Regions from separate parts of the Paenibacillus germinis genome, predicted to be linked through region 1. Evidence: riboswitches for the same ligand, from Rfam matches in the RefSeq annotation. Region 1 holds a riboswitch; each other region holds the start of a gene.
The links. Region 1 has a riboswitch for cobalamin ahead of GC102_RS18100 (ABC transporter substrate-binding protein). Riboswitches for the same ligand answer to the same signal wherever they lie in the genome.
Positions count from the first base shown of each region.

Region 2: another riboswitch for cobalamin. It lies ahead of cobJ (precorrin-3B C(17)-methyltransferase); the one in region 1 lies ahead of GC102_RS18100 (ABC transporter substrate-binding protein).
Region 3: another riboswitch for cobalamin. It lies ahead of GC102_RS35680 (energy-coupling factor ABC transporter permease); the one in region 1 lies ahead of GC102_RS18100 (ABC transporter substrate-binding protein).
Region 4: another riboswitch for cobalamin. It lies ahead of GC102_RS35660 ((2Fe-2S) ferredoxin domain-containing protein); the one in region 1 lies ahead of GC102_RS18100 (ABC transporter substrate-binding protein).

Region 1 is NZ_WHOC01000089.1:68,447-72,108, reverse strand. Features, by position in the region: gene GC102_RS18115 (aminotransferase class I/II-fold pyridoxal phosphate-dependent enzyme) at 1-625, shown strand, start outside; gene GC102_RS18110 (aspartyl-phosphate phosphatase Spo0E family protein) at 694-960, shown strand; gene GC102_RS18105 (hypothetical protein) at 1,022-1,549, shown strand; cobalamin riboswitch at 1,582-1,735, shown strand; gene GC102_RS18100 (ABC transporter substrate-binding protein) at 1,979-2,992, shown strand; gene GC102_RS18095 (FecCD family ABC transporter permease) at 2,994-3,662, shown strand, end outside.
Region 2 is NZ_WHOC01000149.1:148,255-151,916, reverse strand. Features, by position in the region: gene GC102_RS28105 (guanylate kinase) at 1-543, opposite strand, end outside; gene GC102_RS28100 (hypothetical protein) at 708-938, shown strand; cobalamin riboswitch at 981-1,181, shown strand; gene cobJ (precorrin-3B C(17)-methyltransferase) at 1,323-3,023, shown strand; gene GC102_RS28090 (sirohydrochlorin chelatase) at 3,043-3,662, shown strand, end outside.
Region 3 is NZ_WHOC01000183.1:91,092-94,753, forward strand. Features, by position in the region: gene cbiQ (cobalt ECF transporter T component CbiQ) at 1-596, opposite strand, end outside; gene GC102_RS35675 (energy-coupling factor ABC transporter substrate-binding protein) at 593-877, opposite strand; gene GC102_RS35680 (energy-coupling factor ABC transporter permease) at 874-1,653, opposite strand; cobalamin riboswitch at 1,802-1,994, opposite strand; gene GC102_RS35685 (hypothetical protein) at 2,367-2,513, opposite strand; gene GC102_RS35690 (helix-turn-helix transcriptional regulator) at 2,674-3,662, opposite strand, start outside.
Region 4 is NZ_WHOC01000183.1:86,410-90,071, forward strand. Features, by position in the region: gene asnB (asparagine synthase (glutamine-hydrolyzing)) at 1-1,302, opposite strand, end outside; gene GC102_RS35645 (hypothetical protein) at 1,479-1,835, shown strand; gene GC102_RS35650 (DUF4023 family protein) at 1,882-1,995, shown strand; gene GC102_RS35655 (hypothetical protein) at 2,165-2,302, shown strand; cobalamin riboswitch at 2,409-2,611, shown strand; gene GC102_RS35660 ((2Fe-2S) ferredoxin domain-containing protein) at 2,645-3,013, shown strand; gene GC102_RS35665 (energy-coupling factor ABC transporter ATP-binding protein) at 3,639-3,662, opposite strand, start outside.

The DNA of each region.
Region 1 (3,662 bases):
TATGACCTATGAGGATTGGCTGCCGATTGCCAAAGTCATTGAAGAAAATGATCTTATTGTCATTTCCGATGAGATATATGCAGAGCTGACTTATGGTCAGAAGCATGTGAGCTTTGCGGCTATTCCTGGTATGAAAGATCGGACAATCTTGGTTAGCGGTTTCTCTAAAGCTTTTGCCATGACAGGCTGGCGGATGGGATATGCCTGCGGTCACCAGGAACTGATTTCGGCGATGACCAAAATTCATCAATATACCGTGATGTGCGCACCTGTCATGGGTCAAGTTGCTGCTCACGAGGCGTTGACGAATGGCATGGAAGAAAAAGATCGGATGATCGAGTCCTATAACCAGCGCAGACGTCTAATTGTAAAAGGGTTCCGAGATATTGGTCTAGAATGCCATGAGCCGCAAGGCGCTTTCTATGCATTTCCAAGTATTGTTGCTACAGGATTAACTTCAGAAGAGTTTGCCCAGCGGCTATTATTTGAGTCAAAGGTTGCTGCTGTGCCTGGAGATGTGTTTGGTTTAGGTGGAGAAGGCTTCTTACGTTGTTCATATGCTTATAGTGTTTCTCAACTAAATGAAGCTTTAGAGAGAATTGGAAATTTTATGAGAAAATTGTAAAGAATAACGTAAATAAATATGTTCATTATTGATGAAAACTGGTATTCTTGTAGTAAGGAGGGATGAGCATGGCTTTTATGGAATATCAACTATCAACCTATCAAAAACATTTTCAAATTCGTGAACAGGATTTCGGACAAAGTTGGTTGACCAAGCGTGCGAAGAAGCAAAACTCCCTTACCTTATTAGAAGAAGAGATTCATTCTCTGCGACGAAGGTTAGAAAAGATGGTTTTTGATGGGGAAGAAATGACATCTGATACCGTCGTTGAATTAAGCACAATCCTAGACCAAAAAATAAATGAATATATGCATAATGGGAAAAAAAGTCGGTGAAAACCGACTTTTCTCGCGACTATCGATGGATTCAGATAACAAACGGAGGTACGCTTACAACATGAAAGTGAAATGGCTGTTGGTTATGATGATGGGACTTATGGTGTTCCTTACGGGTTGCGGCGGGCCGAAGCCGGATGTTTCTATATTTATGATGGGCTCTAATGGTTTTCCAAGTGAAGCGGGGGACAAGCTGGAGAGTTCCTTGAAGTCCAAGGTGGGCGAGGTTCCTACAGTCAAAATCAATACATCCCCTATATTTTCGTTGGAAAAAATGATTGTGGAGCTAGCTGCAGGAGGCAACGGCATCTTCATACTTGCCGAAGATCAATTCAAATCACTAAGTAATCAAGCGGGTTTCGTTTCTTTGGATGATACGATCAAACCGGAAGATTATCCGGATGGCGTTATTCAAATCGCTGAAGAAGGTAAGCCTGCTGAAAAGCATCTCTATGGTATTCCTCTTACAGGAAACAAATGGATGAAAGAGCAAGGCTTTGAAGGAAAAGGCTTGGTGGCTTTTATTCCTCAAAATGCTCCGAAGTTGAATGAGTCAAAGCAAGTGCTCAAAGTAATTGCACAAAAGTAACAAGAAGTCTATAATCGACAAATAGATTGATAGTAAAATATGCAGCCATAGGTGCTGGTAAGCTCATTAAGAAGAGATTGCCGCTTAAAAGGGAAGCCGGTTAAAGTCCGGCACGGTCCCGCCACTGTAATCCAGGCATTGAGTTGCCGGGAGAGTCAGGATACCTGCCCATGGTGCCGTTTACGACATCCTTCGAGGAAAAGGATCGCGTTAAATCAGGAAGTAACCTTAGGGTTGCTGAGCACCGCGATTTATCGTCCCTTTTGTTCCTTCGAGAACAAAGGGGCTTTTTTGTTAGTTGATAAGAAAGTATAAGTTTTATACTTTGCTCCACATCAACCTTGACAAACGCGCTCGTCTCTGAGAGACGTCGCAGCCGTTTATCCTTGGGGTCAATCGAAATAATTGTTCAGAGAGAGGGTTTATTAGATGAAAAGGAATTCAGTAAAAAAAGCATTTATTCTTACAGTAGCGCTAGTAACAGCAATTAGTCTCGCAGCTTGTGGTAAAAAGGAAACGGAAATTTCCAATCCGTCTAAGCTTGGCGGGGAAGGGACGAAAGCTCCTGCTGCAACGACGGCCCCATCAACGGCAGCCAAAAAGACGGTCTATCCTTTGAAAATAAAGGATGCAACGGGCAAGGAGTTTACCTTTGATAAAGCGCCTGAGCGTATTGCATCCGTGTCCCCGGCGGAAACTGAAGCTCTTTTTGCAATTGGGCTGGAGGCTAATATTGTTGGTGTATCTGATTTTGATGATTATCCAGAAGCGGCTAAAACAAAACCGAAGCTTGGCAGTATAACGAAGCCTAACCAAGAAGCAGTTATTGCAGCTAACGCGAATGTCGTATTCACAGGGGTTTCGATGAAAGCTGATACGGTAGAAAAGCTGCGTACTTTGAATATTAACGTGTTTAAAGTGGAGCCGAAAACCTTGGATGATGCCATTGCTAACATTCAAACCTACGGATTGATTACAGATCATCAGGAGCAAGCGGAAAAAGTGGTTGCTAAGATGAAAGCGGACCGTCAAAAGGTTGTTAATGCAGTGAAAGACGTCAAGCAAGAGAACAAGAAAAAGGTATACATTGAATTTGCTCCGGGATGGACAGTGGGCAGTGGCGAATACATGGATGAATTGATCAAGCTTTCTGGCGGGATTAACGTCGCAGGAGACGGAAAAGGCTGGTATCAAATCAGTGAAGAGAAAATCATTCAACAAAACCCAGGTGTAATTTTGTTCGCCAATGGGGTCGTCGATACTAAAAGCAAGAAACCACTAGAGGAAATTATCCGCACGCGAAGCGGCTGGGATGCCATTGATGCCGTGAAGAACAAGCAGGTGATTGGCCTCGACCAGAACATGCTCAGTCGTCCCGGTCCAAGAATGACCGATGGACTGCTTGAAATGGCGAAAGGCATTTATCCCGAACTGGTGAAATAAAATGAAAAGAAAATTAATGCTATGGGGAGGAGTAGGGGTTATACTCCTTCTTCTTTCTATTGTGGCGAGTTTGTCGCTGGGTACCGCTAATCTCCCCGTTCTGCAAATTGCCAGTATTCTCGCCAAGCATATCCCTTGGCTGGGAGATCACATCGATGTCACCTGGCCGCAGTCGTCGGAACAAATCATTAATAAAGTACGATTTCCTCGTGTATTACTGGGGATTCTTGTAGGGGCCTCACTCTCTATTGCAGGGGCAGCTTTTCAAGGTGTGCTGCGCAATCCGCTTGCGGATCCTTATGCACTCGGTGTATCCTCGGGGGCTTCTGTAGGAGCCGCATTTTTAATCTATTTTGGACTGCAAGTAGCGTGGTTTGGGCAATGGTCGATCCCTATTGTTGCCTTCGTAACCGGACTTATTTCTTTATTTCTAGTTCTAAAGCTGGCCCAGATCGAAGGGAAGCTGAAGATGGAGACGCTTATTTTATCAGGCGTGGTCATGCAGGCATTTCTAGGGGCAATTGTATCCTTTATGGTGTCTATTTCCAATCAAGTCATAAATGAAATCATTTTCTGGCTAATGGGCAGCTTGGCCATGCGAGGTTGGTCGTATACCTATATCATTTCACCCTATTTAATTATCGGTTTTATCGTGCTGCTTAGCTATGCG
Region 2 (3,662 bases), on a different contig from region 1:
TGCCTTCACTTTGTCGATCGTTTCTTGTAAATTCATATTCTCAAAAACATGCTCACAATCCTTCCGGTAGGAGACTTCCTCTATGTAGTGATTCATGTAGTGGTCAATGACGTCAGTAGGTGTATTTCGAGCAAGCATGCGTTCCATGATCGTTTGTTTGTTGACATAGATGAACAAGCGGATAGCCCTTTCTCCAAATGTATACTTGAAACGATTAGCTGCATAACGATTCACAATGACATAGATAAGTCCGTCTTTGCGAAGCGCTTCATCGATGTCCGCTTTCTTAATCCCATAGAAATTCCCGTCAATTTCAACAGTTTGAAAAAATTCACCTGCAATGTCACAATCGATGAACACTTTGCGTGAGATGAAATTATAATCCTTCCCGTTGATTTCTTTGGGTCTAGGTGTTCGAGTTGTGTAGGAGACGACAGATGAGAAACCAAGCTCTTTGGCAATGTGATGGGCAATTGTTTTACGACCAGAACCGCTAGTGCCAGTAAAGACAAACACCAATCCATTCGTTTCATGACTGCTCATATCAATTCCTCCTTCATATAATGAAAGCGATATCTTGATAGATTTATTATAGTACGAAAATTCTGAAAATTAAAGAAATACTTTCTCGTTTTGATAGGAATCAAAGAGTTGAAATACGCTATAATAGATAGCATCACTTCGTTTAAATGGAAAGGAAGCTAACTATGCCTAAATATGCGAATTTGAGTGCGGAAGCAACGGAATTTTTACGTCAAAGAACGGGAAGCAGTCACTTAGAGTGCTATACCTATATTGACCCGGATCGTGGAGAGGATAGTTTTTTTGTCGTTAAAACGATCAATAAGGTCATTCAAGTTTCTTTTGCCGAAATGACCTATGATCCTAGTAGTTATCAGAGTTTGATGGAAGGACTCTACCGAGCCATCTATGAATAAATACGTGACAACCCTATCGATAGATGGTAGGATGATCGTAATTGCATATCAAAGGAATTAGGTGCCATATATCCATTCGGTGTATGGTTAAAAGGGAAGACCGGTGAAATACCGGCACGGACCCGCCACTGTAATAATCGCCGTTCATTAAGGTAACTCCTTGCAAAATACCACTGGGTAACAACCTGGGAAGGTGCAAGGGGATGATTAAGTCAGGAGACCTGCCTAGTTCAACAACACAATAACCCCTACGAGGAATTAGGGAGTGTTAGAGAGCGGTTACTTCTGGTTTTGTTAACTGTCGTAATTTACCAAGCATTTCTAACATGACTTATGTTAGGGATGCTTTTTTTGTTTGTGTAATAACGGAAAGGGTGATTCAAATTGTCGGGAAAATTGCTCATTATCGGCTTTGGGCCGGGGAGTTTTGAACATATTACGAAGCGTGCACGGGAAGCGATTGGGGAAAGCGAAGTTATTATCGGATATAACACGTATGTGGATCTTATAGCAGGTCTGTTAACCGAACAGCAAGTGGTTCGAACAGGTATGACGGAAGAAGTGAGTCGCGCACAAGAGGCTGTGCGGCAAGCCAAGCAAGGAAAGAAAGTTGCCGTTATTTCCAGTGGAGATGCCGGTGTGTATGGGATGGCCGGTCTTGTCTATGAGGTATTGATGGAACAAGGCTGGACGCGTGAGGATGGGGTCCAAGTGGAAGTGATTCCTGGCATTTCAGCTGTTCATTCGGCTGGTTCTCTGTTAGGAGCGCCTATTATGCATGATTCTTGCACAATTAGCTTAAGTGATCATCTTACGCCGTGGGAGCTGATTGCGAAGCGGGTTGAGGCAGCGGGAATGGCTGATTTCGTGATTGCCCTCTATAACCCGCGAAGCGGTCGACGGACCAGGCAGATTGTTGAGACTCAGCGCATTCTGCTTAAGTATCGTTCTCCTTTAACGCCAGTTGGGATTGTCAAAAGTGCGTATCGAGATCGTCAACATGTTGTTGTGACGACACTGGCTGATATGCTGAATCATGATATTGGCATGTTAACGACAATTATTATTGGCAATTCCGCAACCAAGTTGTATGACGGTCTCATGATTACACCACGCGGTTATCAGCGGAAATACACATTAGGGGCTGAAACACAGCCGCTTAAGCCGCATCAAAGGTTGAAATCCGAGGCAGAGCCCTGGGCTTTGGAGCAATTAGATGAGCAGGATTGGGATGAATCCATGGAGGAGTTTGATGAAGAAGATGAACTCATGGATGACGAGGTTACTGAAATCAAAGAACCTTCTCAGCTGAAGTCAACACCGAATTTGTCACCAAGTAACTCCTTACAGCTTGCAATGGAAGCTTTGCAGCTAGTATCAGTATCCAAAGGGAATGAAGAGGTGCCATTTGAATTTGATGAGAAGCTGACTGCGACCCAATCTATCTTTGAGTTTGCAGTAAGCCCAGGTATCGCGAATAAAAAGTTAACAGCAGCCCAACTTTGTGCGTTAGGCGAGATTGTTGGAGATCGTGGAGATATTGAATACTCACCGCATCATCAACTGATTGTTCGTGTGCAAACCAATAACCCAAAACAGATTACATCCGAACTAAGTGCACTTGGTTTATTATTATCACCGATTGGTGATGTTGCCCAGATCAAAGCATGCGACTTTTGCAATTTAGAAAAAGGTGAATCTATTCCTTATGCGGAAGCAATCCATCATCGAATTGGCAATCTAGAAGTACCTAAAGAGTTGAAAATTGGGTTCAACGGGTGTGGCATGGCTTGTTATGGGGCTGTTCAGCAAGATATCGGCATTGTCTACCGCAAAGAGAAATTCGATCTTTTTCTTGGCGGAAAAACAGTAGGACGAAATGCACATGCGGCTCAACCTGTTGCAGAAGGAATTGACCCAGCAGAGCTTGTCGATTTAGTTGGCAGAATCGTGGAACGTTACCAAAAAGAAGGACATCCGAACGAACGGTTTCATAAATTTTTCAAGCGTGTCAAAGAAATTGAAGGCTACCGCCATCAAGAAATGGTAGGTTTCGTTATCGAAAATGCCATTTGCGGCGATTAGAATTAGGGGGAAATAAAAGATGAATGCTGTTTTATTTGTGGGTCATGGGAGTCGGGAAGAAGGCGGGAATGAGGAAGTACGCCTTTTTGTTTCAGAAATTGCGAGTAAGATGAAAGAGCAAATAGTGGAGACCTGTTTCCTAGAGTTTGTTCAACCAACGATCATGCAAGGAATTGATCGCTGTGTAGAATTAGGGGCTACCCATATTGTGGTCATTCCGATTATCTTATTTGCGGCTGGGCATGCAAAAATTCATATCCCGTCTGCTATTGATGATGCGAAATTAAAATATCCATTGTTGAAATTTACATACGGTAGACCAATTGGGGTTCATGAACAAATTCTTGATATTTTATCCTCCAGGGTAGAAGATCTCGGAGTTCAAGTGAAAGAGGACTTAGGTGAAACAGCCTTACTTATTGTTGGGCGTGGAAGCAGTGATGCAGATGCGAATAGCGATTTGTTTAAAATCTCACGATTATTTTGGGAGAAGCTTCAGGTGAAATGGGTAGAAACAGCCTTTATCGGAGTTACAGCACCTCTGATGGATGCTGGGATTGAGCGCTGTTTGCTGCTCGGCGCGAAGAAGGTAATCATCTTGCCATATTTCCTGTTCACAGGCGTTTTGATTGGGCGCAT
Region 3 (3,662 bases), on a different contig from region 1:
GCTGTATCCTTCAATCTGTTTTGGAAACCGGTCTGACCGCCTCTTGATTGCTGAGCTACATACATGTTATTGGCAATTTCAAATAGGATGAACAGAAACCGATACATAATAAGCATAATTTCCAGAACCAGCTTGGGAACACGAACTTTTTGTAAGACTTGCAGCATTTCGGAAAAAGGAGTGCTGAACATAATAAAGGACACGCAGCTTAGGCTCGCTATAATACGAACGAATAATTTGCCAATTAGCAAAAGACCTGTTGAAGTAACGGACAACTTCCAGTCGATAAATGTAAAGGCCGCCACCTCATGGATATCAGGCAATGCTTCTTGCAAAGGGCGGATCTCTACGACTAGAGCGGGTACACTACCTACAAAAAATAGGCATGCAGCACCGATGACAGTAACATAATATTTGATTGGAACACGAGCATAGCCTACCGTCCATAGGGCCATCCAAAAGGCTATAACTACCTGAACCGCTGGGTGCGTTAGATAAGAAAACAGCAGCATGGTAACTGCAAAGCCGCACTTCCACATCGGTGATAGGGGGCGTAAGGCATTTTTATAGGAGAGAGAATCGATTAATTTCATCATTGGTTTTTGGATTTAGACGCTTTCCCTTTGAAAAAGCCAAAGGCAAACCCGATGAAGCCAGCTCCGATGGCGGCTTGTAAGGCGAATAGCATACTTTCCGTCTCAGCTGGGAGCTCAAATAAAGAAGAGAACCATGGCGTATAGGAAGGTTGAATGCTCTGAATTAATTGTTCAGCGGCGTTATCAGCTCCACCAAATTCACCTTGTACGAAAATAAGGGGCAAGACTGCCAATAATACAACGGCAATCAGCATGAGGGTATTTGCGGTTCGAGTTTTCATAGTTCAGAAGCTCCTTTCATTTTTCGTTGTAAAATAGATAGTTCATTAGGACTGTAAGATTGTAACCAATTCCATATTAATACAGTTAAAATGCCTTCACTAATGGCAAGAGGGATTTGCGTAATGGCAAAAATGCCGCCGAATTTCAAGAAGGATGCTATAAATCCACCTTGTTCAGCTGGGAATGCAAGAGCTAATTGAACAGAAGTAACAATGTATGTGGATAAGTCGGCAAGAGCAGCCGCCAGAAATATCGACCATTTTTGTTTGCCGGTTGTTTTCATCATGGACTTATATATGAAGTAACCAACTACTGGACCGGAGAGGGCCATAGAGAAAGCATTTGCCCCGAGTGTTGTAAGTCCTCCATGAGCAAGTAAAACCGCTTGAAACAATAATACAATCGATCCTAGGACGCTCATAGGGAGCGGTCCGAACATTACTGCCCCTAAACCTGTACCTGTTGGGTGAGAGCTGCTTCCGGTTACAGAAGGGATCTTCAATGCCGACAGTACGAAGGTGAATGCGCCAGCAAGGCCGAGCATAATTTTGAGCTCTGGATGTTCTTTCGTAATTTTGATAAGTGCTCGGACACCTAGAAAGAAGAACGGAAGGAAGGCTGCCCACCAAAATATTGCCCAACCTACGGGGAGAAATCCTTCCATAATGTGCATGCCGTAGACGGTTTGCGGTTCATTAATGAATAGATAGAGGACTAACCCTATAACCACTAGTAAGAAGCTAGTGACCTTTGTCTTTCGTGTTTTTGATTGCATGTTTTTTTAATTCCTCCTAATTTAATGTTTGAGTAACGAACAAAAAAGACCAATCCTGATGGATTGGCCGTGGGTACGTGCGAATAAACGACAAATATAAGCTAGATGTCGAGAGACTTGACGTACACCGCTCCTTTCCGCGAAGGTTTCTGGGTGCATAAATGAAGGTAGGTCTCCTGGCTCTCGGATCATCGTTTCTTTCAGCCTTCCCTGAATATGCATCAAGTGACATGATAGAAAGAAACTCCCCGAATACAGTGGCGGGACCGCTCGGGATTTGCACCCGATTCCCTGTTACCCCTTGCTTGCTACACAAGGGCACCTCATTTATTCGAAAAAATATGTAATTGAAAAGAGTATAACACAATATGAAAGATTCGTAGCATAGAGAAATTTATTATTTTAAGAAATGCAGATAAACAAAAAAAGATCGCGATTTCTCGCGATCCTTTGCCGTGCATGAACGTCCCAGGAGGGATTCGAACCCCCGACCGCACTGGGAATCATTTAAATGTCTTTCGGTCCTTAGAGAAGCTCCTCTAGGCCTTAAACTACGTGCCTTGTTGACACGTAGTTTAAGGCCTAGAGGTAGCTCAAAATATTCCCGGTTGGCTCGGTTGTCCTGTTGTTGTCCTAGCTATCTAGAAATCGTTTTCAGATGCAAAATCTGATTCGGGAGATGTAATGTTGTTAATACCATTGTTATCCATGGTTCAGATCGATCCTACAGGTTTGAGACTGGCGATTCGAACTTGTGTATGGCTATCTATGAAGGTATCATAACGCTCCAACATCGTCTGTTTCACCAGCTGCATATATTCGATCAGATCAGGCTCACGGAAATGTGGCAGCGTATCCATACTTGTTTCACATCCTTGCTATATAGTACCTTACCCCGATACTAATGGATTGTGATTATTAAACTCAATGTCGGGGCTGCCGGTGAGATCTTCATTGCTCCCACTATTTTTTCCCAAAACGGCAGGAACTATCATTCAAAGCTCTCTTCATGAAGATTTTTTAATTTCTTTTTCGATACTCACCTGGCGGATATCCCGTAAACTTCTTAAAGTTCCGGATAAAAGAGTTAACACTGAGGTACCCTACTCGCTGCGCCACTTCGTTTACCTTCAATTCTGATGTCTCCAGCAGCTCGGCTGCTTTTTTCATTCGATAGGTTTGCACATAATCACTAAAATTCATTCCCATCTTTTCTTTGAAATAAGTGGATAAATAGGACGACGTTATTTTCAGATGATCAGAGATAATATCTAATGAGATATCGTCACCATAATGGTTGTGAATGTAGGTCAGAACGAAGTCGCATATCGGATCTGTTTGATCCTTTTTATGGTCGTATAGGATACAGGCCGCTGCCACAAGCTGCTCCAGATATCGATCAAACGCCTCTAAGGTATAACAATCATGGGGCTTCTCATCCTGTATGGTTTCTAACAGACGATCCCGTTCAGCAGGCGAGAAGCTTTTCAACAATTGCTGGGAAAAGCTTTGGGCAAATCTAACGAAATACTCAACGGATGCTTCCTTTTTTTCCAGTAAAGCAAGCATCTTTCTGCCTATTCGCAATAACTCCTTCTCGTTTCCGGCCTCCATATGTGCTTGGAGCTCGTTTCTTTCCCAATCCTCAGGTATATCTCCTGTTATTTTAGTGGAAAAAGGGATAATCTGGGCATCCTCTCCTAATTTCCTCGACTCCAGTAATCGTAAAATGTGTCCATAGGTTTCTGTAAAAGCGGTCGGGTCTGTTTGATGCGGACTGACTGCGATCGTGATCAAGCAGTATAGCTGATCCATATCGAATATTTTCCTCAACCGTTGTAGATGTTCTTCGATCTGATTCGACTCGTCGCCCTTCGAGAAAATAAGGGTAAGGATTAAATTCTGCTCGATTTGGAAGGTTAACGAGTCGTTAAACGATTGCGAAATATGGGTATGGATCAGCTCTCTGATAAAGAAAGAAGCCTTCGGTATATGAATGTCGATTTGCT
Region 4 (3,662 bases), on a different contig from region 1:
CTGATATCGATTATTGACATACTCGACTGGTTTGATCCAATCCACAAGATCGGGGGCCAGTAGGTCGACTCGATTGTTCAGCTTTAAAGACCATGGGAACGTATTGGCTCCCAAAGCTTCTTCGTTGTGGAACCAAGGGTATCCACCGAATATTTCGTCAGCTGCTTCGCCGGAAATGGCAACCGTCGCTTCTTTTTTGATCTCACGGCAAAATAAATAAAGAGACCCATCAACATCAGCCATCCCTGGTGTATCACGGGCAAATACCGCTGTTTTCAGGGATTCTACTAGCTCGGGTGTGTCGAATTCAATATAGTGATGCTCGGTTCCAAGATACTCCGTCATCCGTTTAATCCAAGGTGCATCTGAATTTGGCTGAAATATGTTTGCTTTAAAATGCTTGTCATTATCTTTGTAATCAACGGAAAAAGTATGCAGAGCACCTTGCCCGCTTTCCTTGTAATGAGCAGAGGCAAGTGCAGTAAGCGCACTAGAGTCAAGACCACCCGATAGAAGGGTACAGATGGGTACATCAGACACAAGTTGACGCTGGGATGTATCTCTAAGCAATTGTTGAACTTGCAATGCCGTAGCAGCGATATCATCGGAGTGTTGGTGGCTTTCGAGCTTCCAATACGTACGAATGGATAAGCCATTGCGGTCAAATACAGCGCATTGTCCTGGTTTGAGCTCAGACATATTGCGATAAATCCCATGACCAGGTGTGCGAGCTGGACCTACTGCGAAGATCTCGGCCAAACCTTCTGCACCAACCTCTGCTTCGAAGTCAGGGTGCGCGAGTATGGCTTTCGGCTCTGAGCCGAATAGAAGCACACTATTTTGATGAGAATAAAAAAGCGGCTTTACGCCAAGCCGATCTCTGACCAAATAAAGGGATTGTTCTTGATCATCCCAGGCCGCGAAAGCAAAAATGCCATTAAGTCGATCTACACAAGCTCTCCCCCACTCAATAAAGGCAACAAGCAGCACCTCAGTATCACATGTCGTACGGAAATGATGTCCACGAAGTTCGAGCTCCTTTTTGAGTTCAGGGGCGTTATAGAGTTCGCCATTATATACGATCGTATACGTGTAATCTCCTTGTTTCCGTACCATGGGCTGAGCGCCGTTTTCCGGATCCATTACACTAAGACGTCGATGGCCGAGGGCACAATGCTGTGAAATCCATGTACCAGAAGCATCAGGTCCACGCAAATGGAGCGTTTCCGTCATATTTTCTAGAATGGACGGGTACCCGGTCAAGTCTTTCCGCCAATCTATCCAACCCGTTATTCCGCACATAGACGTTCCTTCCTTTCCTTAAAGAGAGCATGATGATAAAAGGTATGCAAACTCAAGGTATATAATGTCTGTCCAGAATTGGATGGGCGCAGTCAACCGGACGGATTTTGTGTTTTGTTGACAGGCCTGATACAATAAACCCAATTCTTACTTATTAAATGACAAAGGTGATGACAATGAAAAAGAAGCACTCCAAAGCACAAATTGATTATCTGGCCTCAAGAGAACATTTTCTGCAAATCAGTAATCAAGCGGATAAACGAATTACGGAGTTAAAAGAAGAAGGTAAAGAAGTTGGGCAAGCAGAAATGGAAGAAATTATTGAGCGTGTCGGCTTGCATCGTGCTTACAATGAACTTACCCAAGCGGAGAATGTCTTGATTAACTGGACACAAACGGCTATCAAAACCGAACCGGAATTTATTCAAAACCGCACTAATTTTGAGGAACTGTACGAAAAAGTCAAAACAGATGCAGAAGCAAGAGGTGCGATTCTTAATCTTGCCATGCGTTTAAATTTAGAGCTTATGTGACATTCTAAAGAGGTAGTGCCATTCTTTCTTCAGGAGGCGAATGCTCATGGATAGTCATTTCATTAGCAAGCTGCACGACAAGCAGAGGAAAGCCGCGAAGAATTTCAGGACCCAAGGTGACGGTCAGCCAGGCAGTAATTTGCCGCACAAGAAGCACTAAAGTCTAATGGCACCATCAAGAGCCTGTAGGGAGGTTTCCTTACAGGCTTTTGCTTTGTCTTTTCCCTTGTCCTTCGTTAATGGGTATTTTAAACAGCATATTTGGTGCGGTAACTCTCCATACTAATCAAGTGATCATTATTTCAACTCACAGGAGGATTAATCCCATCATGAGCAAAAAGAAAAGTAAAAGTATGGATCAGAGGATACAGAGCACAATCGATCATTCGAAGCAATCTTCTCGCATACAGTCCAATTTGGATTCAACAGAGCCTGGGCATCACCAACCGAATCGCCCTTCCGTTTAATCGTATTTGAATTCGTGAATACTGCTTTCGATGAAGTCCCTACCATTTGGTTGGGGCTTTTTCCTTGTATGTAAATAGACTATGAGGTAAGATGATGGTTGGGTTTAATTTCATATCCGAAATAGGTGCTTACATTCCGCTATCCAAGCGCAGGGTAAGCTTAAAAGGGAAGATCGGTTAGAAGCCGACGCGGTCCCGCCACTGTAACAGAGGAGTCAACGTCTCTATGCCACTGATCGACCGATTGGGAAGGCTGACGTTTGATGAAGATCCTGGAGCCAGGAGACCTGCCTATTTCAGCAGAACAGTTAATATACCTACGGGAGATAGGGAGGTGTTCTTATGAGTACGTGGGATCTATCAACAGTCCAACATCATGTACTTATCTGTAACGGAGGATCTTGTCTGAAAAATTCAGGAGATGAAACAACGCTAGCCATCCGAGATGAAATTTCGAAGCACGGAGCCGAACATTTTATACATACAACTCGGACTAGATGTAATGGTCGCTGTCAGGATGCTGGTGTTGTAACGGTGTATCCGCAAGGAATTTGGTACAAGGAAATGACACCAGAGGCTGGGAGAAGGCTTGTTCGAGAGCATTTACTTGAGGGGAAACCACTCCAAGAACATATGACTTATAGCTTTGAGGAACGCTTTGTGCCAACCGGAAATGGAAATGAGGGCATTAGCCGCATACAAAGCAAATAATAAGAGAATGAAAGTTTTAACATGTGGGCTATCCTAAAAGTGTTCGCATGATTGAGCGTGTTCCAAATTTACACAAAAGAACCTCCAATTCCCACTAATAAAGTGGAAGAGTGGAGGTTCTTTTTACATATGAATCTGATTCTAAGTGGGGGCTCAAAAATCATGAATTGACATTGGACAGCCCTATTCGTGCCCTCCAGAATAAGCGCGTTTTCCGCGCTTATTCAGCGCGGACGCTAAGGATGATCTGCTGAGAAGTCGATTTTCAGCTTCTCAGACTCTGTGGGCTCGCAGAGCTCTCTCTGAAAGCGCGTTTTTCGCGCTTATTGGTTCGGATGCTCCAGAATAAGCGCGTTTTTCGCGCTTGTTCAGCGCTGATGCGCAGGATGATCTGCTGAAAAGTCGATTTTCAGCTTCTCAGACCCTGTGGGCTCGCCGAACTTCACTGAAAGCGCGTTTTCCGCACTTATTTGTCATACTTGTTCATTGAATTAACGGAACGAGAGGGCCTACCATTGATAGATTTTTGCATGCATTGCATGTATACATGAAGAAGCTGTCCCTCTAATTATCACTGTTGGGACAGCCTCTTTTTAACTCTATATATATTCGTTAATGATAATTATCAATAGACTTTCTGTAATAATGC